4 regions of the Dactylosporangium sp. NPDC051087 genome follow, and region 2 is predicted to be linked to each of the others. Evidence: riboswitches for the same ligand, from Rfam matches in the RefSeq annotation. Region 2 holds a riboswitch; each other region holds the start of a gene.
What was found. A riboswitch is a leader RNA that binds a small molecule or an ion and turns the genes downstream of it on or off. The one in region 2 is predicted to bind cyclic di-AMP.

Region 1 (6,159 bases), 330 kb from region 2:
GGGACGGATCCACGGGTTGTTCCGCACCGCCGGATATCCGGAGCCGGTCGCGCACGCGCTGACCGGGCTGTGCACGACACGGACGCCGCATGCGGTTTCGGGGCGGATCGAGCACCGCACCCCGCACCTGCCGCAGGGCGCGCCGACGTCGCCGGCGCTGGCGAATCTGGTGGCGTTCCGGCTGGACCGCCGGCTTTCAGGGCTCGCCGCCCGGTTCGGCGCCGGCTACAGCCGTTACGCCGACGACCTCGCGTTCTCGGGGTCCTTTTCGAATCCCGGCCGGCTGGTCGCCGCTGTCAGCGCGGTCGCGTCGGAGGAAGGTTTCCGGGTCAATCCGGCGAAGACCCGCATCCGGGGGCGCGGTGCCCAGCAACGGCTGGCCGGCCTGGTCGTCAATTCACGTCCGGCGATTCCCCGCGCCGACTACGACCGGTTGCGGGCCGTTCTTCATTCCGCCGCCCGCGACGGTCTGGAGGCCGCCAACCGGGACGGGCATCCGGATTTCGCGGCGCATCTCGCGGGTCTGGTCGCCTGGGCCGCGCACGGTCACCCGGTGCGGGCCGCCCGGCTGGAGCGCCTGCTTCGTTCCGTGACAGAGAAGGGCGCCCCACTCCCCGGGGCGCCCTCCTAGCCTGTTCTTCGGATCAGCAGCTCAGGTTGCCCGCTCCGACGCCGACGCCGAGGATGCCGACGAACCGCTGGTACGCCGCCACCCGGCTCTGCACCTGCGCCGGGTTGCGCCCGCCGCACTCGAGGCTGCCGTTGATGCTGCGGATCGTCTCGCCGAAGCCGGCCCCGTTGACCATCGCGTTGTGCCCCGTCATCGTGCCCGGGCCGGTCTGCGTGTTCCAGTACCAGAGCGCGGTCTTCATCGCCACGGCCGGGTCGGTCTGCACCAGGTTCGGGTTGCGCAGCAGGTCGATGCCGAGCGCGTCACCGGCGGCCTTGTAGTTGAAGTTCCAGCTGAGCTGGATCGGCCCGCGGCCGTAGTACGCGGCCTGCCCGGCGGGGCACCCGTACGGCTGGCTCGTGTCGCAGTAGTGCGGGTAGTTCGCGGTGTTCTGCTCCACGATGTACACCAGGCCACCGGTCTCGTGGTTCACGTTCGCTAGGAACGCCGCAGCCTCCTGCTTGCGCTGCGCGTCCGAGCCGGTCTTGGCGAACGCGGGGTAGGCGTTCAGCGCCGCGACCAGGCCGTTGTACGTGTAGAACGGGTTCCTGCTCGGGAACATCTGGTTGAACTGGGCCTCGCTGACCACGAACGCCCCGTTCTGCGGCGGGTTGGTGGTCGGGTTCGTCGGCGGGTTCGTCGTTCCGCCGCCGTTGCAGGTGTACGGGTCCCAGTACCAGGTGCTGATCGTGGGGCTGTACCCCGGGTTTTCGTGCTCGGCGATGTAGTACTTGCCGTCGGTGAACTTGACGATGTCCCCGGTGACGTAGTTGCGCCCCTGCTGCCACGCCGGGAAGCTGCACCCGCCGGCGGACCCGGTCTGCGTCGGCGGCTGCGGCGTGCTCCCGCCACAGGCCCCCTGGTCCTGCCACACTCCCGTGTTCCCGGGCGGCGCCTCGTTCTGCGTCCACCACTTGGCGAGGAAGTTGCGCCCGTTCCGCGACACGGTCGCGCCCCCGGTGTAGACCGACGACGCCTGCCACGCGGGCGAGCAGGAGGCTGCCGACGCCGGCAGCATGTTGAAGACGGCGACGACACCACCGACGACGGCGGTCGCGGCCAGCCCCGCAAGCAGACGCACTCTGGACACCAGATCACTTCCGTTCAGCTCGACTCCGTCCATCCGACCAGCCCGCGGCCCTCAACAGCACCAACAACATCAATTAATGAACAATCTTTACGGTTTCCCTAAGCCGCTGTGCCTCTCCGCGGCGCGGCCGCGGGGCGGGGGATTCTCACCCCGCACCCCCAATGCGCCGCGAGCGGCGCACTGCCTGCGCGACGCGCGGCAGCTTCCGCGCTTCCGCGCGCCATCCCGGCGGCTCGGGCCGCCTACATCTGCCCGTCGGGTGACCGGCACGACACGGCAGAGCCCCGGTGTGGGAGGCGGCCTTGTCGGGCAGCATCGAATGCTTTCACCCGCCGAGGTCAGACGCTCACGCGGCGGGCGTCTCGTCCATGATCACGGCCTTCAGCGTCGTCCATGACGTGGTCATCGCCTGCGCGATGCGCGGCAGTTTTCCGCGCCTCGGCGCCCCCGATCCCGGCGGCCCTGGCCGTGGCCAAGGCGCCGACCCCCGTCCGATCAGCCTGAGCGACGCGGCGAAGCGGCGTCGACATCACCGCAGAGTGAAGGCGCAGAACCTCTGCGCACCGACGGTGCGGGGCGGGTGGGGATCACCCGCCCCGCGGCTCGCCGTCGAGCGGCGCAGCACAGGTCACGCGTTGCCGATCGAGGAAAGCGGGATGGCGAAGACGGTGCGTCTGCCGTTGTATTCGGTCAGGGTCCAGACCCGCTTGCCCTGGGGCTGGTAGGAAAGGTCTTCCGGGCCGCCGAGCAGGACCTTCGTGTGCTGGTTCGAGGAGCCGATGTCCGCGCGGTGCAGCCAGCCGGGTCGGCGGCCGTACTCGCTGGTGCTCAGGACGAAATCGGGGCCGTCGCCGATGGTGAGGGCGCCGTTGATGTTGGCGCGGGACGTCACGTAGGCGGCACTGGACCCGGTGAGTTTGCCGTCCTTGTCGAGGTCCCAGCGGACGATCCGGGCGTTCGCCGGTTTGGGCGAGTTGACGCCGCCGAGATCCTTCTTGAACTCGGCGGTGATCAGGGAGTTCGGTGAGCTGCTGCGGTCGAGGCTGATCGACGAGATGCGCAGCCGGCGGTCCGGCGGCTGCACCTGCGGCGTGTAGTAGCCGATCTGCGGAATCGCGTACCGGTAGTCCGCCGCGTAGGCCTTCTTGTCGTGGATGCCGATCTTCTTGCGCGACGCGTCGGCCCTGGTGCGCCAGATGGTGTGCAGGTCGAAGACGCGGATGGCGTAAGTGTCGGCGACGTACAGGTGGTGGCCGACCCACGCGATGCCGCCGACGTGGGACTTCACGGCCTGGAAGTTGTTGCCGTTGCGGAAGGGCACGACGAGCAGGACGTGCCGGTACTCCGGCTTGCCGGAGTCGTCGTAGTTGACGAACGTGATGCGGCTGCCTCGGTTCGTGCCGTCGCGGCCCTTGTCGTCATACCAGGTGGCCGCGATGACCCGGTGCCCGTTCCAGCGGCCGTCGGCGTCGGCGTCCCACGAGCCGGTGATGCCCTGCGGGATCCAGGTGGTGCCGTCGTTGTCCTCGTCGTTCCAGCAGAACTGGGTCGAGTCCGCGGTCGGCGGCACCCCACAGGGCGCCTGGGCGCTGTGGTTCATGTCGCCGAGGACGTGGGTGAGCGTCGTGTTGGAAATCTTGCCGTTGAGCTCTTCGATGGCGTCTGAGAACGTGGTCGAGCGGTCCTGCAGTCCGTATTCCTGCTCCGATCGGTTGATCTCGGTCGGCTGGAAGTCCGCGAGTTGCTCGAAGAGGTCGATCAACGAATGGGCCGATCAACGAAACGGATCGACGAAACGATCGACGAAGAGCACCCGCGCGAAGCCACGCAAGCGCGTCAACCAGGACCCGTACCCGACCGGGGAGCCAGCAAGCACAATGCCCGGTATCGCACCCGTTCGTGTTCGAAAAAGAGCTGGCGTGTTCGAAGAAGAGCAGGTCAGCAGTGACGCTGAGCGATCACCGGGTTGCGTAGAACGACGGCGGTTGCGCAACGCGCAGCATCGATTCAGTGATTTGCGTCACGTGGTTTTCTTTTGGCAGGCTTAGGCGACCTGCTGGGATGGCACCGTTTCGAGAGGTGCGTCACAGCGGCGCACAATCGGTGCGCTGCGCGGGCGAATAGCCCTGGGTAGGCTGGCCGTCGGTCTCGTCCGACAGGGCGCCGCCCCCGCGGCGCCGGACAGGACTGCCGCCTAATCGCCGGTGCGAACCCGGCGAATCGGGGACCCAACCGTAACTGGGGTGAATCCGCGGGTGACCGCGGTAGGGATCGTTCCGTCCCGAACCCGTCAGCTAACCCGGTCGGCGGCCGACGGAAGGAACAACGAGCCAGATGTCATCACGACATCCCGGACGGCGGATTTCCGCCGCCCTGATGGCGGCCGTGACGGCCATGACGACGGTCGCCCTGTGCGCGGTGGCCGCCGCGCCCGCCGGCGCCGAGCCGGGTGACGACACGGGCGACGAAGGATCCAACGCGACGCTCGCTCAGGTCCTCGACGAGAGCACCCGCGCGTGGATCGAGGCGAAGGACAAGTTCGACGCCTCGGTGAAGAGCCAGGCCGATCTCACCGCCAAGCTCGCCGCGACCGAGACGGAGCTCGCGAGGGTCACCGAGCAGGTGTCCGCGATCGCCGTGGCGGCGTATCAGACGGGGCCGCTGAGCACGTTCGTGGCGCTGATGGACTCGGGCAGTCCGACCGGGTTCGCGGAGCGGGCCGGGTCGATCGACGAGATCGCGCGGCACAACGACAACCTGCTGCGCGACCTCAACCAGCTGAAGAAGGACCAGGCGGCGCAGAAGGCCGCGCTCGAGGGCGAGGTCAAGCTCCAGCAGGAGCAGGTGGCCGTGATGGCCGCGAAGAAGAAGGAAGCCGAGAAGGGGCTGTCCCAGGCGGGCGGCCCGAGCAACGGCTTCGTCTCCGCCAACCTGCCGTTCGCCGCCCCCTCGCCGCGCAACTCCAGCGGTGGCTGGTCGGCCGAGAGCTGCAAGCAGAACGACCCCACGACCAGCGGCTGCATCACGATGCGGACGTTGCACGCGATGCAGCAGGCGCAGGGTGCGGGCTTCAAGCGGTTCGTCTCCTGCTACCGGCCGAGCGGTCCGTACGAGCACCCCAAGGGCCGTGCGTGTGACTTCTCGGTGCAGGCGAAGTCCGGCTTCGGCGGGGTCGCGGCCGGGGAGGACAAGGTCTACGGGGCCAACCTGGCGACCTATTTCGTGAAGAACGCGGACCGGTTGGGCGTCATGTACGTCATCTGGTTCAAACAGGTGTGGACACCCGCGGTCGGCTGGCACCACTACAGCGGCGTCGGCGGGGACCCCTCCAGCGACCACACGAACCACGTGCACCTGTCCATGCTGTAGCCCTCACGTCAGCGGACGGCCGGCCGATAGGGCAACTGTCGACCGGCCGACGCAGCGTGAGGGGAAACCGAAGTGAAGCACCGACTCGTGACGCGCAGCGACTTCGACGGTCTGGTGTGTGCCGTCCTGTTGCGTCACCTGGACCTCATCGGCGACATCACGTTCGTGCACCCGAAGGACGTCCAGGACGGCACGGCCGAGATCGGGCCCAACGACATCCTGACGAACCTGCCCTACGCGCCGGGCGCCCATCTCGTCTTCGACCACCACCACTCGGAGACGCTGCGCAACCCGGGCGAGAAGAGCAACTACATCATCGACGCCGAGGCGCCGTCCGCGGCCCGCGTCATCTATGACCACTTCGGCGGCGCCCCGCGCTTCCCGAACGTGTCGGACGAGCTGATGGAGGCGGTCGACAAGGCCGATTCCGCGCAGTACGACATCACGGACATCCTGCAGCCGGTCGGCTGGACGCTGCTGAACTTCCTCATGGACAGCCGCACCGGGCTGGGCCGGTTCCGGCAGTTCAGGATCTCCAACTACCAGCTGATGATGCAGCTCATCGACGCGTGCATCGATCATCAGGACGTCGAGGAGATCCTCGACCTGCCGGACGTGGCCGAGCGCGCCGAGCTGTTCCGCGAGCAGCAGGAGCTCTTCGTGGACCAGCTGCGGCGGGTGAGCCACGTCGAGGGGGACGTCGTCGTCGTGGATCTCCGCGACGAGGAGGTGATCTACGCCGGGAACCGGTTCATGGTGTACGCCATGTTCCCCGAGGCACGGGTCTCCATCCACGTGATCTGGGGCAAGCAGAAGCTCAACACGGTGTTCGCGGTGGGCAAGTCGATCCTCGACCGCACGTCCCCGACCGACATCGGCTCGGTGATGCTGCAGTACGGCGGCGGCGGCCATCTCGCGGCCGGCACCTGCCAGGTCCCGCACGACGAGTCGGAGCGGGTGCTCGCGGAGATCGTCGCCAAGGTGGGCGCTCCCAGAGCCGCCGTGCTGAGCAACTAGGGCTGAGCAACTA
Region 2 (4,034 bases):
ATTTCGGCATAATGTCCGGTTATGCGTATGTGGCCCCCCGTTCTGCTTGCGCTTGTCTCGGTGGTCGCGGCCAGTGGCTGCGCGGCTCGCCGGGTGCCTGTCGAGACGCCATCGGCCCCGCCGTCCTCCGGTCGTGGCTCGGTGTCCGCCGTGCCGACCGAGGCGGCCCAGCCGGCCTCGGCGCCGGCAGCCGCCACGCATCCGGCGACCGGCATCCGGTACTCCTTCGACGCCGGCGTCATCGGCCCGGTCCTGGACGGCGCGGGCAGGCTGCCGCTACGGGTCCGCAAGGTCGGCGGGGAGCTGTCCACGGTGCCGCACAACGGCGGACTCGCGGTGCGTTTTCCGCAGCCGTGTGAGCATTACGGTGCGGAGAGTTGTGCCCGCGCCATCCTGCAGAGTGGCCCCGCGGAATTCCTCAATCCAGGAAGCGGCGCGTTCACCTATGGCGCCAGTGTGCTCGTAGCGCCGCATGAGACTTCCAAGGGCGCCAATGTGCTGCAAAAAGGGTTCTCGGTTGGTGACAGTCAGTTCAAGTTGCAGGTCGACGGCGCCGCGGGGTATCCCAGTTGTGTGATTGTCGGCACTTCTGGACCTACCATTTACGTAGCCCTCGCGTCGCTGACCGTGGCCGACGGGCGGTGGCACCGAATCGAGTGTTCGCGCAGTGACGCCCTGCTCACAGTGGCTGTCGACGGTCAGATCAAGGGAAGATCACCGATCCCTCCGTCACTGTCCATAGTGAACCCGGATCCACTCTGTATTGGTGGCAAGGGAACCAGTGCGAACAACGACCAGTTCATCGGTGCAATTGATGACGTGTATGTCACCGGAGTGGCCTGACTTTTCGCCCAATTCGGACAACAATCGTGGATCGACTTGCCCGTTGGGAGCGGTCGCCATACCGTGATTTCCGGTCGGATGGATGTCCGCGCCCAGCACGGGCGCGCCAGACGGCACCGCCGAGTCAAATTTTTGAACCGGGGACCCACCTGCGCCATTTGGGGTGAATCCGCGACACGGTCGCGGTAGGACGACCTTCCCGTCCGAACCCGTCAGCTAACCCGGTAGGCGGCTGGAAGAAGGAGTATCTCCTCGATGCGGCCCAACCGTCTGGTTCGGCTCCTCGTCGCTACACTCGGCGGTCTGTCGCTCGCCGTCGGGATCACCGGAGTCGCCAAGGCGGACCCGACCCCGGCCGAGCTCGAAGCGCAGATCGACAAGAAGTGGAATGAAGTCGAGCCCATCATCGAGCAGCACAACCAGCTCAAGGGCGAGCTGAAGGCCAACCTTGCGAAGCAGACGGCACTCAAGAACCAGATCGACCCACTCCAGGCGCAGGTCGACACCGCCCTCCTGCGGGTCAGCGCGTTCTCGGTCCTGCAGTACAAGACCGGCCGCGTCTCCAGCTTCAACGCGCTGATGACGACCGGCTCGCCGGACACCTTCGCCGAGCAGCTCGTCATGCTCAACATGCTGGCCAAGGACGAGGCCGCCGGCATCAAGGACGTCATGGACAGCAAGAAGGTCCTCGACGACCAGAAGAAGCCGCTCGACGAGCTGATCGCCACCCAGAAGGCCGCCGAGGCCGAGATGGCGGCCAAAGAGACCACCATCAACGCCGAGATCAAGCAGCTCAACGACATGCGCACCAAGGCGTATGGGTCCAGCGGCGCGACCGGCGAGCTGCGCCCCGTCGCCTGCCCGGTCGAATACTCCGGTGGCGACGCCGCGAAGGCCGCGCAGGTCGCCTGCCAGCAGATCGGCAAGAAGTACGTGTGGGCGGCCGAGGGTCCCAACACGTTCGACTGCTCCGGCCTCACGCTGTACGCGTGGAAGCAGGCCGGCCACACGCTGCGGCACTACACGAAGTGGCAGTACTCGGACACGAAGCGCGTCAGCCGGGCCGACCTGAAGGCCGGCGACCTCGTCTTCTTCTACAGCGACCTGCACCACGTCGGCCTGTATGTGGGCGGCGGCTGGATGGTCCACGCCCCGACCTCGGGTGACGTGGTCCGCATGAAGAAGATCGACAGCGCACCGATCGCCGGCTACGGCAGGGTCGGCTAGCTTCCGGTTCCTACGTGGCGGTGGGCCAGGTCCTCCAGTTCTGGTAGGACCGGCTCGCCGTCGGGCCGCGCTGGCCCTGATACCGGCTGCCGTAGACCTCTGAGCCATACGGGTGCTCCGACGGGCTCGACAGCCGGAAGATGCACAGCTGCCCGATCTTCATCCCCGGCCAGAGCATGATCGGCAGATTGGCCACATTGGACAGCTCGAGCGTCACGTGCCCGGAGAACCCCGGGTCGATGAACCCCGCGGTCGAGTGCGTCAGCAGCCCGAGCCGCCCGAGACTCGACTTGCCCTCCAGCCGCCCGGCCAGCTGATCGCCGAGACTGATCACCTCGAGCGTCGAGGCGAGCACGAACTCACCCGGGTGCAGCACGAACGGCTGCCCGTCCTCGACCTCCACCATCGCGGTGAGATCGTCCTGCTGCGTCGCCGGGTCGATGTGGGTGTACAGGTGGTTGTTGAACACCCGGAACCAGCGGTCGAGCCGCACATCGATGCTCGACGGCTGGACCAGGTCTTTTTCGAAGGGCTCCAGCCGAAGTTGGCCGTCGGCGAGCTCTTTTGTCAGGTCACGGTCGGAGAGCAGCACGCTGTCGACCCTATTACGCCGCCTCTTCGGCGGCCCTCGCGGTCGCCTCGTTGATCTTTTTGATGACTTTTGCAGTGATCGCCAGCTCGTCCTCGTCGAACTCCTCCAGCGCCCCGCGCATGTGCCGCCCCAGCGGCGCGAAGAACGCCTGCGCCAGGTCCTTCGCCGGCGGCCGCATCACCAGGTGTACCCGCCGCCGATCGGCCATGTCGTGCCGCCGCTCGACATGGCCGGCCCGCTCGAGCCGGTCCAGCAACGCCGTCGTCGCCGCCGGACTCAACCGCAACGTCCTGGCCAGCTCCCCGGGCGTGAGCGGCGTGTCCTCCTCCGCCGCCCGCCAGATGTACGCCACCGCGTTCATGTCCGTGCGGTGCAGCCCGTGCGCCCGCGTGAACACCTCCACGAACCGGTCCGCCTCGAGGTTGAACTGCCGGAGGAGGTCGATCAGCGCGTCGGTGTCACCCACCGGACCATTGTCCTTCATTCGTGGAATCACACACTTTTCGTACACGTGTACGAGTAACTTGGAGGCATGGCGACGTGGGCATCATTCTCCGCGGCCGAGCCCCTCCTGGCGACGGCCATCCGCACCCTGATCTGCCAGTACGGCCCCGGCATGGGCTACCTGGCCACCATCCGCCCCGACGGAGGACCCCGCGTCCACCCCGTGATGCCCGTCATCACCGATGAGGGCCTCTACTGCTTCATCCTCCCCTCCCCGAAACGCCACGACCTGGACCGGGACGGCCGCTACGCGCTGCACAGCTTCCCCGCCGAGGACACCTCCGACGAGGCGTACCTCTCAGGCCACGCCGCCCCGGTCATGGATCCCCTGGTCGTGGCCGCCCTCGCCCTGCAGATGCGCGCAGCCCAACGCGTGGACTGGAAGCTCTACGCCCTCACCATCGAGGTAGCGATGATCGTCCAACGCGACTCGCCCCTCACCTCCACCAAGACCCTCTGGCGCGACCGCTTAGCCCGAGTTCCCAGGGCCCGCCGGAATGGTCCGTGCACGACGCCCGCGGATTCGGTACAGTAGGCGTCGCTCGCGGGTGTAGTTCAATGGCAGAACATCAGCTTCCCAAGCTGACAGTGAGGGTTCGATTCCCTTCACCCGCTCGGACCTGGGGACCCCCGGTTCGCGGAAAGCGCGAACCGGGGGTCCTTCGCCATTCCAGCCTGGGGCCCGAGCCCCAGACCCCACGATCTGTGGTGCTCACCGTCGTGGCTCCGACTACCAAGCACCTTCATCCCCTTGTCGGCTGGCACCTAGCTGTCGGATCGGGACGGTCTTCGAGCAGTTGCCGTCGCCAATCGGCGAAGCGCGCGCATGGCGCTGAGGTGGTCGGTGTCGGCGCCGCAGAAGGCGAAC
Region 3 (6,159 bases), on a different contig from region 2:
GTCTGACGGGCAGGAATACCACGTATCACTTGTTGCAACCGAAGCGAACCGGAGCTGCTCCCGCGTCGTCTAGGTAAGTGGTGCAACTCTCACGGGTCGTCACCGGAATCGCCCGCGAGGGTGGAATTCGGCAGGCCAGGTGACTGTTGTGTAGGGGGCATACCCGGGGGGCACCCGTTTTAGCAGGGTGAAACGGGGAAGGCGAAGGATGGACGGGGAGGGGCCCGAAGGTGGAGAACGTGAAAGTGGAGATGCGACCCGATACAGGTGCCGAAGAGCGTGACCTGGTTGGTGTCTACCTGCATGAGATCTCCCGCACGCCGCTGCTCGACGCCGCTTCTGAGGTCGAGCTTTCCAAGGCGGTCGAGGCTGGTCTCTATGCGGAGCACCTGCTGGACGAGGACGAGCTGCCCGACGGCGTGAGCGCCGCCGAGCTGCAGCGCCTCGTCGACGAGGGCGAGCGGGCGAAGGACCGGTTCATCCGGGCCAACCTGCGCCTCGTGGTGTCGATCGCGCGGCGATACGTGCGGTCGGGCATGCCGATGCTCGACCTCATCCAGGAGGGCAACACCGGCCTGGTCCGCGCCGTGGAGAAGTTCGACTACGTGCGCGGCTACAAGTTCTCGACATATGCGACGTGGTGGATCCGCCAGGCGATCAGCCGGGCGATCGCGCAGCAGGAGCGCACGGTCCGGCTGCCCGTCCACCTCGTCGAGGACGTCAACCGGATGCGCAACGTCGCGCGTCAGCTCACCCGTGAGCTCGGCAACGATCCCGAGCCCGAGCAGCTCGCGACCGCACTCGGCGTCCCCGTCGAGCGCGTGCACGAGCTGAAGCGCTGGTCCCAGGACACCGTCTCGCTCGACACACCGGTCGGCGACGACGGCGACACCAGCCTCGGCGACCTGGTCTCCGACTCCGACGCGCCGTCGCCGGAGGACGTGGTCCTCGCCGCCCTGGAGCGCCAGCGCATCGAGGGCCTGCTCAACCACCTCGACGACCGGTCCGCGGGCATCATGCGCGCCCGCTACGGTCTGGAGGACGGTCGCGAGCACTCGCTGACCGAGGTCGCGAGCCGGTTCTCACTGTCCCGCGAGCGCATCCGCCAGCTGGAGATCCAGGCCCTCGGCCGGCTCCGCGAGCTGGCCCGTGCGGAAGGCCTCCAGGCCGCCTAGCCGACAACGACGCCGCTACCGAAACCCTGCAGCCCCTGACCGGACCGGTCGGGGGCTGCTTCCACATCGTGGGACGCTTAGGTCTCGTTTAGGTCACTGATCGTCACGCTCGGTGTCCGGCGCGGTGGGCACGCTCCCGGCGCCCCGGACGCTCCCCGCCCACCCCGCGGTTCCTCCGTGCCGGTGACGCTGCGTCAGTACGGGTCGCCGCAGACCTTCCAGGTGCCGGCGTCCTTCGTCAGCTGGAAGGTGTGCGCGTCCCGCCCGCCGCCGGCGTAGGAGATGTCCGCCGTGATCGTGGCCGTCTCCCGCCCGTTGCTGTTGCTGTACCCGCCGCCCCAGTGCACGTCGTGCGAGACCGGTTTGCGCCGGTTGACCACCTCGGCGAAGGACGGCTGCTCGTAGCGGGACCGCGTCGCGTCGCACAGCCGGTCGTAGGCCGCCGTCAGGTCCCCGGCCTGCAGGTCGGTCAGGAACGCCGAGGTCGCCTCGCCGGCGGCCTTCGTGGCGCCGTTGAAGAAGAAGAACGCGCCCGCGCCGCCGCCGCAGCAGCACAGGGCTGCCAGGACGGCGACGACGGCCAGCACGATCTTCGCCGAGCTGCGGCGGCTGCGCGGTTGCTCCACGGCCGAGATCTTAGGTTCGCCGTGCCACCACGAACAGTCGCGGAAACGGCAGGATCGTCCCGAAGGGTTCGCGGGGGTACCGCTCGCGCAGCGCGGCCGCGACCCGGGCACGGAACTCGTCGAGCTCCGCACCGGACAGCGCGTCGAAATACGGGCGCAGGCCGGTCCCGCTGAACCATTCGAGGACCGGGTCCTCGCCCGGCAGCACGTGGAAGTAGGTCGTCTCCCACGCGTCGACGGTCAGGCCGAGCCCGGCGAGCGTCCGCACGTACCAGGACGGCTCCCGCACCGGCGTCGCGCCGCGCGGCCCGAGCCGCGCGGGTCCCAGGACGTCCTCGGGGAGGATGGGCCCGCCGGTCGGGACCTGGAAGGCCAGGGTGCCCCCGTCGTCGAGGGCCGCGGCGAGCACCGGCATGAGCGCGGCGTGGTCGCCGACCCACTGCAGCGAGGCGTTGGCGACGATGACGTCCACGGAGCCGCGCTGCGGCCGCCACCCGGCGATGTCGCCGAGCTGGAACGACAGCTGCGGCGTGGCGAGCGGGGCGGCGTCGGCGAGCATCTCGGGGGAGGAGTCGATGCCTAGCACCGCCGCGTCCGGATACCGCTCGGCGAGCGTCGCGGTCAGCGCGCCGGGCCCGCAGCCGAGGTCGACGACCGCGACCGGCGCGGTGGTCCGGATGCGCGCGACGAGCTCGTGGAAGGGCCGCGCCCGCTCTTCGGCGAAGCGGCGGTACTGCTCGGGATCCCAAGAGGCCATGCCCCAATCTTGCCGGGCATGGCCTCTGGAGAGAGGACGGGACTACCTGACGCGGCCGAAGCCCCGCAGGTTGCTCCGGTTGGTCGAGGACACCTGCACGGTCTTGCCGGTGGTCGGCGCGTGGATCATCTGCCCGTTGCCGATGTAGAGCCCGACGTGCGTGATGTTGCTCGTGGAGGAGCCGAAGAAGACCAGGTCACCGGCTGCCGCATCGGCCTGTGAGACGCGTGCGGTGCCGCGGTACTGATCCTGGGCGACCCGGGGGATGCTCTTGCCGGCGGCCTTCCACGAGGCCGACGTGAGACCGGAGCAGTCGTAGCTGCTCGGCCCGGCCGCACCCCACTTGTAGGGCTTGCCGATCTGGTTCCACGCGAAGGTGACGGCCTTGCCCGCCACGCCGGACACGGCGGGCGGGGGACCGGCGGGCTTCGTCGCGGCCGTGGTCTTGGTGCTGCCGGCCGCGGTGGCCCGGCGCTTGAGGTCCTCGAGCTTCTTGACGTCGCCCTCGATCTTCTTCTTCTTGACCTCGAGCTCGGCCTTCTTCGCGTTCTCCGCGGCGATCGTGTCGTCGATCTTCTTCTGCTCGTCGGCGAGCTCCGCCTGGGCCACCTTGAGCGCCCCGATCTCCGCCTGCTGGTGCTTGTTGATCTGCTGCAGGGTGGAGAGCTGGTCGATCAGCGAGTCGGAGGACTGCGACCCGAGGATGACCGACAGCGTGGCGAAGTTGCCCGAGGTCTTGAACGCGGCGACCGCGAGCACGTCGACGTTGGCGGTGGCGGCGGCCGCGCTGTCCGCGAACGGCTGGAGCTTCTTCTGCAGCTCGGCGTTGGCCGCCTGGGCGTTGGCGAGCTCTTCGTTGACCTTGTTGTAGGCCTCGACCGTCGCCTCGAACTCGTCGCCCACCTTGTCGAGCTGGGCTTCGATCTCGGCGAGCGTGGGGTCGGCCTTGGCGACACTCGCGGGCGCCACGATGACCAGCGACACGGCCCCGATGATCAGGGTGCGCAGCAGGGATCGTCTGGCGCGGTGTCCGACGGACAAGGGATGACCCTTCTTCACCGACCGCCTACCGGGTTAGCTGACGGGTTCGGGCGGGAAGAGTGCGCCCTACCGCGGCTTCGCGGATTCACCCCAAGGAACCTGGGTCCCCGGCTCGCACAGCGCCGTGACGGCGCTCGATTCGGCGGCGCTTGCCGGCGCCGCCCGGGCTGGGCGACGGACTGCCGGGCAGGCCGGACCTAACTTAACGTGATCACCAGCGAAGCGAAACCCGCGCGAGTTGTTCAATATCTATTACCCCAAAAGTCCGTATCACCACGGGTTGTCGCTCCACATCGGACGGTGACACAACACGGAACCGAGTGTTGACGGACACATATTTGGGGCTTGATTCTGCTCTGGAACCCGGTTAAATACACGTAACTTTATTCACCGTCGATGCACATAGTTCGCCCACTCCGAACACCCCCGGAGGAGCGTCACCGGATGTTGCGTGTCCAGAACCTCGAGGTCGTCTACGACGACGTGATGCTGGTCCTGCGGGGCGTCAGCCTGCAGGTCCCACCAGGACGCATCGTCGCGCTGCTCGGCGCGAACGGTGCGGGCAAGACCACGCTGCTGCGGGCCCTGTCGGGCCTGCTCGGCGTGCACGACGGCGCCGTCACCAAAGGCGCGATCACCCTCGATGACAGACCCATCCACCGGCTGCGACCGGCCGCGATCGTGCGGCGGGGCGTCTCGCAGGTGATGGAGGGGCGCAGGACATTCGCGGAGCTCACCGTCGAGGAGAACCTGCGGCTCGGCGCCCACACCCGCCCCAAGGGCCGGGCCGAGGCCATGGACCGCATGTACAGCCTCTTCCCCGTCCTCGCGCAGCGCCGCGGCAGCGTCGCCGGCTACCTCTCCGGCGGCGAGCAGCAGATGCTGGCGATGGGGCGGGCGCTCATGTCGGACCCGGCGTACCTGCTGCTCGACGAGCCCAGCCTCGGCCTCGCGCCGCGCCTGGTGGAGCAGGTCCGCGACCTGATCGTGCAGATCAACCGGGCCGGCACCGGCGTGCTGCTGGTCGAGCAGAACGCGACCATGGCGCTGTCCATCGCCGAGCACGGATACGTGCTGGAGACCGGCAAGGTCGTGCTCGACAAGCCCGCCGCCGAACTGCTCGCCGACGACGACATCCGCGAGTTCTACCTGGGACGGGCCGAGCGGTCCTTCCGCGACGTGAAGCACTACAAGCGCCGCAAACGCTGGCTGTCATAGGAAATCAGGAGTCGCCGTGCTGCGTTTCGAAGACGTCCGGCTCAGTTTCGCCGGCGTCAAAGCCATCGACGGTGTTTCGTTCACCGTCGCGGACAACGAACTCTTCGCCGTCATCGGGCCCAACGGGGCCGGGAAGACGTCGATCTTCAATGTGATCTCGGGTGTGTACCGCCCGCAGCAGGGCAGGGTGCAGCTCGGCGACGTCGAGCTCACCGGCCTGCGCCCCGACAAGGTCGCCAAGCTCGGCGTGGCCCGCACCTTCCAGAACGTCGAGCTGTTCCAGCACCTGACCGTGCTGGAGAACCTCATGCTCGGCCGGCACCACCACATTCGCTACGGCACCCTCGCCGCCATCGCGTGGCTCGGCCGCGCCCGGCGCGAGGAGATCGCCAACCGGGCCGTGGTCGAGGACATCGTCGACTTCCTCGAGCTCGCCCAGTGGCGCCGCCTGCCGGTGGGGCTGCTGCCGTACGGCGTGCAGAAGCGCGTCGAGCTCGGCCGGGCCCTGGCGATGGAGCCGAAGCTGCTGCTGCTGGACGAGCCGGTCGCCGGGATGAACCTGGAGGAGACCGAGGACATGGCCCGCTTCATCCTCGACGTCCGCGAGGAGCTCGGCATCCCGATGATCCTCGTCGAGCACGACATGGGCCTCGTCATGGACCTCGCCGACCGGGTCATGGTCGTCGACTTCGGGGTGCCCGTCGCCACCGGCACCCCCGCCGAGGTGCAGAACAACCCCGACGTCCTGCGCGCCTACCTGGGCGAGGTGGAGGCGGCATGACCGGCCAGCGGAGCGGCTCGGGCCGGTCATCAGGAGATCAGTCTGCGGTCAGGCGCCCGGAACGAAGTGAGGACGCATGACCGGCCAGCGGAGCGGCTCGGGCCGGTCATCAGGAGATCAGTCTGCGGTCAGGCGCCCGGAACGAAGTGAGGACGCATGACCGGCCAGCGGAGCGGCTCGGGCCGGTCATCAGGAGGTCAGCCTGCGGTCAGGCGCCCGGAACGAAGTGAGGACGCATGACGATCGCTGATCTGGTGAAGCAGCACGCGGAACGTACCCCGGACGCCGTCGCGCTGCGGGAGAAGCACCGCGGCATCTGGCGCGAGATCACCTGGCGTGACTACTGGAGCACCGCGGAGACCGTGGCCCGGGCGCTCAGGTCACTCGGCGTGCAGCCCGGCGACCGGGTCGCGATCCAGTCGGAGAACCGCTCCGAGTGGCTCTTCGTCGACGTCGCCGCCGTCGCCGTGCGGGCCGCGACCGTCGGGCTCTACCCGACGAACCCGCCCGACGAGGTGCGGCACATGCTCGCCGACTCCGGCGCCCGGGTGCTCTTCGCCG
Region 4 (6,159 bases), on a different contig from region 2:
GTGCCGGGCGGCATGTCGGCGAGGTACTTGGCGTAGAAGGCGTTCATGCCGAACTCGCGGATCGACGCGTCGTGGTACGCCTGCACGTCCATGCCCGGTGGGGTGCGCTCGTCGCGGACGGGGTTGTCGGTCGGGATGCTCATCGAGTTGTTGAGGATCGACCAGCGGTTGTTCTGCCAGATCTGGTTGAGCAGCGCGTCGGACGACGTGAACGTCCCCGTGCTCCGCACGTCCGCGTGGACGACCCGGGCGTCGAGGCTGCCGGCGGTGGGCGTGCCGGGGAAGCCGGTGACCTCGACGTAGCGGAAGCCGTGGTACGTGAACCGCGGCTCGTACGTCTCGGCCGCGCCGGTGCCGGCGAGGGTGTAGGTGTCGGTGGAGGCGGCATTGCGGTTCGTGGCGGTGTCGAGCATCCCGTCGGCCCGCACCTCTTCCGCGGTCCGCAGGCGCACGGTGGTGCCGGCGGCGCCCTGGGCACGCAGGCGCACCCATCCGGCGATGTTCTGGCCGAAGTCGTACACCCAGACGCCCGGTTGCGGCTGGGTGAGCCGCGCGGCCGGGCGGGTGGCGACGACCCGCATCGGCGGCAGCGTCGCCGCGGTCAGCGGGCCGGACGGGGCGGCGACGGTCCGCACGGCGCGCCATCCGGTGTCGTTGTAGCCGGTCTGGTCCCAGCCGGTGCGTTCGAGCCGGGCGTCGTAGGTCTCGCCGGCGTAGATGTCGTTGGCGGTGATCGGGCCGGTCTGCCACTTCCACGACGGGTCGCTGACGACGGTCTGGTGGGTGCCGTCGGTGTACGTCACGTCGAGCAGCAGGATCGCCTGTCTCGGGCCGGTCCAGCGGAAGCCGTACGGGCTGAACCGCGGCCCGTAGCCGTCGCCGAGCCACAACCCGACGGCGTTGCCACCGGCGCGCAGGGCGGCGGTGACGTCGTACGTGCTGTACAGGTTGCGCCGCTCGTAGGGGGTGTTGGCGGGCGCGAGGACCTGGTCGCCCACCTTGGCGCCGTTGAGCCGCAGCTCGTAGAAGCCGAGCCCGTGCACGTAGGCCCGTGCGCTCGCCACGGCCTTGCTCTGCAGCGTGAAGGTCGCGCGCAGCATCGGCGCCGCGGTGGTGGACGTGTCGGGGCTGATCCACTGCGCGCCCTTCCAGTCCTGGGTGCCGAACAGGCCGGTCTCCCAGCGGGCGGGGGCGCTCCACGCGGACGGCTGGTCGGCGGCGTCCCAGGCCTGCACGGCCCAGTGGTAGGCGCGGGCGGGCTGCAGAGCGGGCCCGCCGTACGGCACGGCGATCGAGGTGCCGGTGCCGACCTTGCCGCTGTCCCAGACGTCGGCGCTGCCCGGGCTGAGCCGGCCGGGTGTGCTGGCGACGAGGATCCGGTAGGCGGTCTGCCGTTCGCCGTTGGCCGTCGCGGACAACCGCCAGCTGAGGGCGGGCCGGGTGTTGTCGGTGCCGAGCGGGTCGCCGGTGTTGTCGACGCGGAGGTCGGCGACGGCGATCTGGCCGGCCGCGGCGGCGGCCGGAGTGGTCGCCACGGCGGTCGCCGCGACGGTGATCGGGACTGCGAGGACGGCGGCGGCCACGCATTGTCCGACGCGATTGTGAACGAACATGGCGGTGTCCTTCACGTTAGGAATTGAAACCTTTCAATTCTGCGTTGCCTCAGGCTAACAGCGCCGCCGCCTCCAGAACCAGCACGCTTTTTGGAAATGTGTCGAATTGCTCTGGGTCGTCCGCAGGGCCGCCTTGGGTCTGCGTTAAGTCCGCCTTAGATCGAGCGCCTTTGCTCTTCCGCGCGGTTACGTTTGTGCTGGCTGCCGGACGTCGTCGCCCCGCCGGGGCGGCCCGGGCAGCCGCCGCCGAGTCGCCTGCCGCGCCCGCTGTCCGGGCGTTCGCCGACGAGCCGGGGAACCATCCGGGGTTTGTCCCATGGGGTGAATCCGCGCCCGCCACACCGCCACACCGGGGCGCGGTAGGGCGCGCCTTCTTCTCGCCCGAATCCGTCAGCTAACCCGGTAGGCGGTCCGCGAAGAAGGACTGTGCCGTGTTCAACGGACGCACGACCATGCGCACCGCGGTCGTCGCGCTGGCGGTGGCGGCGCTCATCGCGCCCGCCGGTGCCGCACGCGCGGACCCGACCCCGGAAGAGCTCCAGGCCCAGATCGACAAGGGCAACAACGAGGTCGAGCTCGTCGTCGAGCAGTACAACAAGGTCAACGGCGACCTCGAGGCCACCCAGGCGGCGATCGCGAAACTGCAGTCCGACCTGGTGCCCCTGCAGGCCGACCTCGACGCCGCCCAGGACGAGGCCACCGCGTTCGCCGTCAACGCCTACAAGTCCGGCGGCAACCTCGGCACCCTGTCGCTCATGCTCGGCGCGAGCTCGACCGACGCCTTCACCGGCCGGGTCGGCACGCTCCAGCAGATCTCCCGCAGCCAGCAGCGCGACCTGACCGCCTACAGCACGGCCAAGGACACCTTCGACGCCGAGCAGCGCCGCCTCAACGAGACCCTCGCCGCGCAGAGCCAGCAGAAGACCGAACTGGCCACCCGCCGCAAGAAGATCGAGGGCGACATCAAGCGGCTCGACGCCCTGCAGGCCAAGGCCGAGGCCGCCGCGGCGGCCGCCGCGAAACCCAAGACCACGGCCCCGGCGACGAACCCGGGCAAGCCCCCGGCGGTCTCCGGCAACGCGGGCAAGGCGGTCAACTACGCCTGGGCCCAGCTCGGCAAGAAGTACGTTTGGGGCGCCGCCGGCCCGAACACCTTCGACTGCTCCGGCCTGACCATGATGGCCTGGAAAGCCGCCGGCGTGACCCTCCCGCACAACGCCGCCCAGCAGTGGGGCAAGGTGCGCCACATCTCCCGCAGCCAGCTGGTCCCCGGCGACCTGGTCTTCTACAACGGCCTCGGCCACGTGGGCATCTACATCGGCAACAACCAGATCATCCACGCCCCCAACAGCCGCACCGTCGTCAAGGTCGCCCCGATCGACATCGACAGCCTCTACGGCTACGGCCGCCCGGGCTGACCTCCTCCGCAAGTCGGCACCGACGGCGCCCCGCCTCTCCCCCGTTGAGGCGGGGCGCCCGCCGTCGTGCTTGTCGCTACGCCGCGTCGAGGCCCGGGCAGTAGGTGGACGCCTCGGCCGTGGCCGCGTCGAGCTTCTTCTCGAAGTCCGGGTCGGCGACGCCCTCCGGGGTGAGCATCCTGCCGAGGGTCCCGACGAGCGCCTGCAGCGCCGCCTTCAGCTTCGGGTCGGCGGTCGCGGTCTCCTTGTCGACGGCCGTCTTGAGCCGCTCGACGAGCGCCGCCCCGTCGGCCTTGGCCTTGTCCTTGGTGGCCTGGTCCTCTGCGGTCGCCAACTTGAGGAGCACCTCGAGCAGCTGCGTCTTCTCGGCCTCGAAGGCCGCGATGACGGCCTTGCAGATCCGCTCCGAGTCCCCCTTCACACCGGCCGGCTGGCTCGCCGCCGCACCGGACGGGGCACCCGCCCCCGTGCCCGACGCCGTGCCCGACGCGGCACCTGTCGCGGCACCGGACGCGGCGCCACCGGCCGGCGCCGCGTTCTTGCCCGCCTCACCGGCGTCGGTGCCGCAGGCCCCGCTCAGTCCGGCCGCGAGGGCAAGGACCAGTGCCGCCGTCATCGTGCGCATGCGCATGACGCGCGCCTCCCCGTTCGTGGTCGTGAAAGTCCAAGGATCATAGACGCGACGGCACCGGCACGCCCGGCTGCCGACCTCACAGCCAGGCGATGACCCGCGAGGAGGCGTCGAGGTTGTCGGCGGGGACCAGCGACGCGGTGCCGGCCTTGAGGTCGACGATGACGACCTGCTTGTCGACGACAGCGGCGAGCACCTCGCTGTCCGGTGCCGGCTGCCAGGTCTCCGGGTCGTCGTACAGTCGCACGTCGATGCCGCCGGAGGGCAGGGTGAGGATCGGGTCCTTGCCGATGGCCCGCGTGGCCGGGTCCACGGTCTGGAAGGTCCGGGTCTCGGTGGTGTAGAGGACCGGGCGGCAGGTGCCGGGGACGAAGAGCAGGCTGTTGCCGCCGACGGTCGTGCCCGCGAGGATCGTGTCGGCGCCGTGGAACGCGCCGTCCTTGGTCAGGTCGGCGTCGCCGGTGCGCTCCTTGAAGTGCAGGGCCTCCTTCGCGGAGCCGATGGAGACCGCGACCCGCTTGCCGCACACGGCGGTGGGGTGCCACATCTTCGGCGAGTCCAGCAGCTTCGGGGTCTTGCCGCCGAGGACCGCGACGGTGGTGGTGTCGGCCTTGACGACGGTGGTGGTGTCGGTGATCTCGACCGACACCTGCTGCGGCATGCTCTTGCGGCGGTCGAACTTCACGTGCGTGTCGTCCAGCCACTCGCCGCAGTCCAGCTCGGACGTGGCGCTCACCTGGGTGACGCCGCCCAGGGTGTACTTCTCCTTCTTGACCTTGTCGAGCACGGTCGCCTTGCCGGCGAGGTCGGCGACGACCAGGTCCTCGGCGCGGCGGAACGAGACGCGCTTGCCGTCCGGCGAGACGCGCAGGCACAGGCTCCTCGGCAAGGCGTCGGCGGCGATCTGGCGTTCCTTGCCGTCGGCGATGGTCCGTGCGGTCACGACCTTGCCGCTGCGGTAGAAGAACGTCTTGTGGTCGGCGGAGAGCTCGTAGTCGAAGTCGTCGGAGCGCGGCACGTCGAACGGCGCGATCGACATGTGCCCGTCGGCCTCCTGGGTGAGCAGCTTCAGCCCGTTGCCGCCGGTGACGAGCAGCTTCCCGGCGACCTTCGGCGGCGGTGGCTTCGACGGTGCCGCCGCCGTGGCCGGCGAGCCCTTCGAGTCGCCCGATCCGCAGCCGGCCACCCCGACGGCCAGTGCTGTGAGCACCACGAAATACCGACGCATGCTGATGCCTCCCCCGTGTTCGGAGGGTTTGTAGCACATCGCGGTAGCCTGCCGGACATGCGCATGCTGCACCTGGGGCTGCGGGTCACAGATCTGGACCGCTCGCTCGCCTTCTACACCACCGTCGGGTATGCCAGGGTCGGGCACGTCCCCGGGACGGGTTTCGGCAGCCTGACGATGCTGCGGCTGCCCGGTGACCCGTTCGTCAGCCTGGAGCTGGTGCACGACCCCGAGCGGCCGGTCGGGGACACCGGCGCGGTCAACCATCTCGTCGTGCAGGTGGACGACCTGCCCGCCACCGTCGCCGAGCTGGCGGGCAGGGGTGTGACGGCCGAGCCGCCGACGGATCACGGCGGGGGGATGTTCACGTCGTGGCTCACCGACCCCGACGGCTACCGCATCGAGCTCGTGCAGTGGCCGCCCGGTCATCCGGAGGGCATGACGGCGGCCGACTTCGAATAGCCCGCGTGTTCAGCCGCGCGTCACACCGAAGCCTTCTGTTCGATCTTGTTCGATGTTAGATTCACGCCTGACGATATAGACCACCTTCTTAACAGTAACGGTGGGTGCGCGTGCAGACTCAGAACCTGATCGCCAACGGCGGATTCGAGACCGGCCTCACCGGCTGGACCACGATCGAGGGCGCGGCGGCGGTGATCGCGTACGGCGCCACCGGCTACCCGACCCAGACAGGTCCCGGCCCGGCCGACCGAGGCACGAGCTTCGCCGGTGGCGGCAACGCGCCGAGGACCCGGCTGCGCCAGCAGGTGACGCTGCCGTGGACGGCGCAGATCGACGCCGGGACGGCGACGTTCGACTGCGCCGGCTGGCTCGGCGGCTACGCCGACCAGGACGACGGCGCGCGACTCTCGGTGGAGTTCCTGTCCGCGACCGGCCTGCCGCTCGGCGTCTGCGTGCTGGGGCCGGTCACCGCCGCGGACCGCGGCAACACCACCGGCCTGCTGCGCCGCGCCCAGTCCGGCGTCGTCCCGCCCGGCAGCCGCACCGCGCGGACCGTGCTGCTGTTCACCCGCGACGGCGGCACCTCCAACGACGGCTACGCCGACAGCGTCTCCCTCGTGCTGACCACCCAGCCCACGAACCTGCTGACCAACCCGGGAGCGGAAGCCGGCCTGACCGGATGGACGGTCGCCGAGGGCGGCCCCGCCGTCATCGCCTACGGCACCGCCGGCTACCCGACGCCGACCGGCCCGGGACCGGCGAACCGCGGCGCGAACTTCTTCGGCGGCGGCACCAGCGCACGCAGCC

Region 1: another riboswitch for cyclic di-AMP. It lies ahead of ACZ6TV_RS01585 (coiled-coil domain-containing protein); the one in region 2 lies ahead of ACZ6TV_RS00040 (C40 family peptidase).
Region 3: another riboswitch for cyclic di-AMP. It lies ahead of ACZ6TV_RS14930 (C40 family peptidase); the one in region 2 lies ahead of ACZ6TV_RS00040 (C40 family peptidase).
Region 4: another riboswitch for cyclic di-AMP. It lies ahead of ACZ6TV_RS14120 (C40 family peptidase); the one in region 2 lies ahead of ACZ6TV_RS00040 (C40 family peptidase).

The regions. Positions count from the first base shown of each region.
Region 1 covers NZ_JBVJIJ010000001.1:332,648-338,806, reverse strand. The annotation lists gene ACZ6TV_RS01600 (reverse transcriptase family protein) at 1-631, shown strand, start outside; gene ACZ6TV_RS01595 (glycoside hydrolase family 19 protein) at 645-1,760, opposite strand; gene ACZ6TV_RS01590 (hypothetical protein) at 2,389-3,522, opposite strand; cyclic di-AMP (ydaO/yuaA leader) riboswitch at 3,942-4,085, shown strand; gene ACZ6TV_RS01585 (coiled-coil domain-containing protein) at 4,155-5,129, shown strand; gene ACZ6TV_RS01580 (DHH family phosphoesterase) at 5,217-6,146, shown strand.
Region 2 covers NZ_JBVJIJ010000001.1:1,702-5,735, reverse strand. The annotation lists gene ACZ6TV_RS00045 (LamG-like jellyroll fold domain-containing protein) at 151-843, shown strand; cyclic di-AMP (ydaO/yuaA leader) riboswitch at 951-1,090, shown strand; gene ACZ6TV_RS00040 (C40 family peptidase) at 1,099-2,070, shown strand; gene dcd (dCTP deaminase) at 2,081-2,662, opposite strand; gene ACZ6TV_RS00030 (MarR family winged helix-turn-helix transcriptional regulator) at 2,676-3,128, opposite strand; gene ACZ6TV_RS00025 (pyridoxamine 5'-phosphate oxidase family protein) at 3,195-3,701, shown strand; tRNA gene ACZ6TV_RS00020 (tRNA-Gly) at 3,711-3,781, shown strand.
Region 3 covers NZ_JBVJIJ010000007.1:31,373-37,531, reverse strand. The annotation lists gene ACZ6TV_RS14945 (sigma-70 family RNA polymerase sigma factor) at 252-1,175, shown strand; gene ACZ6TV_RS14940 (Rv0361 family membrane protein) at 1,370-1,801, opposite strand; gene ACZ6TV_RS14935 (methyltransferase domain-containing protein) at 1,812-2,558, opposite strand; gene ACZ6TV_RS14930 (C40 family peptidase) at 2,601-3,599, opposite strand; cyclic di-AMP (ydaO/yuaA leader) riboswitch at 3,607-3,754, opposite strand; gene ACZ6TV_RS14925 (ABC transporter ATP-binding protein) at 4,044-4,817, shown strand; gene ACZ6TV_RS14920 (ABC transporter ATP-binding protein) at 4,834-5,598, shown strand; gene ACZ6TV_RS14915 (AMP-dependent synthetase/ligase) at 5,835-6,159, shown strand, end outside.
Region 4 covers NZ_JBVJIJ010000006.1:244,684-250,842, reverse strand. The annotation lists gene ACZ6TV_RS14125 (family 78 glycoside hydrolase catalytic domain) at 1-1,613, opposite strand, end outside; cyclic di-AMP (ydaO/yuaA leader) riboswitch at 1,884-2,037, shown strand; gene ACZ6TV_RS14120 (C40 family peptidase) at 2,045-3,031, shown strand; gene ACZ6TV_RS14115 (hypothetical protein) at 3,108-3,662, opposite strand; gene ACZ6TV_RS14110 (hypothetical protein) at 3,742-4,890, opposite strand; gene ACZ6TV_RS14105 (VOC family protein) at 4,948-5,352, shown strand; gene ACZ6TV_RS14100 (hypothetical protein) at 5,463-6,159, shown strand, end outside.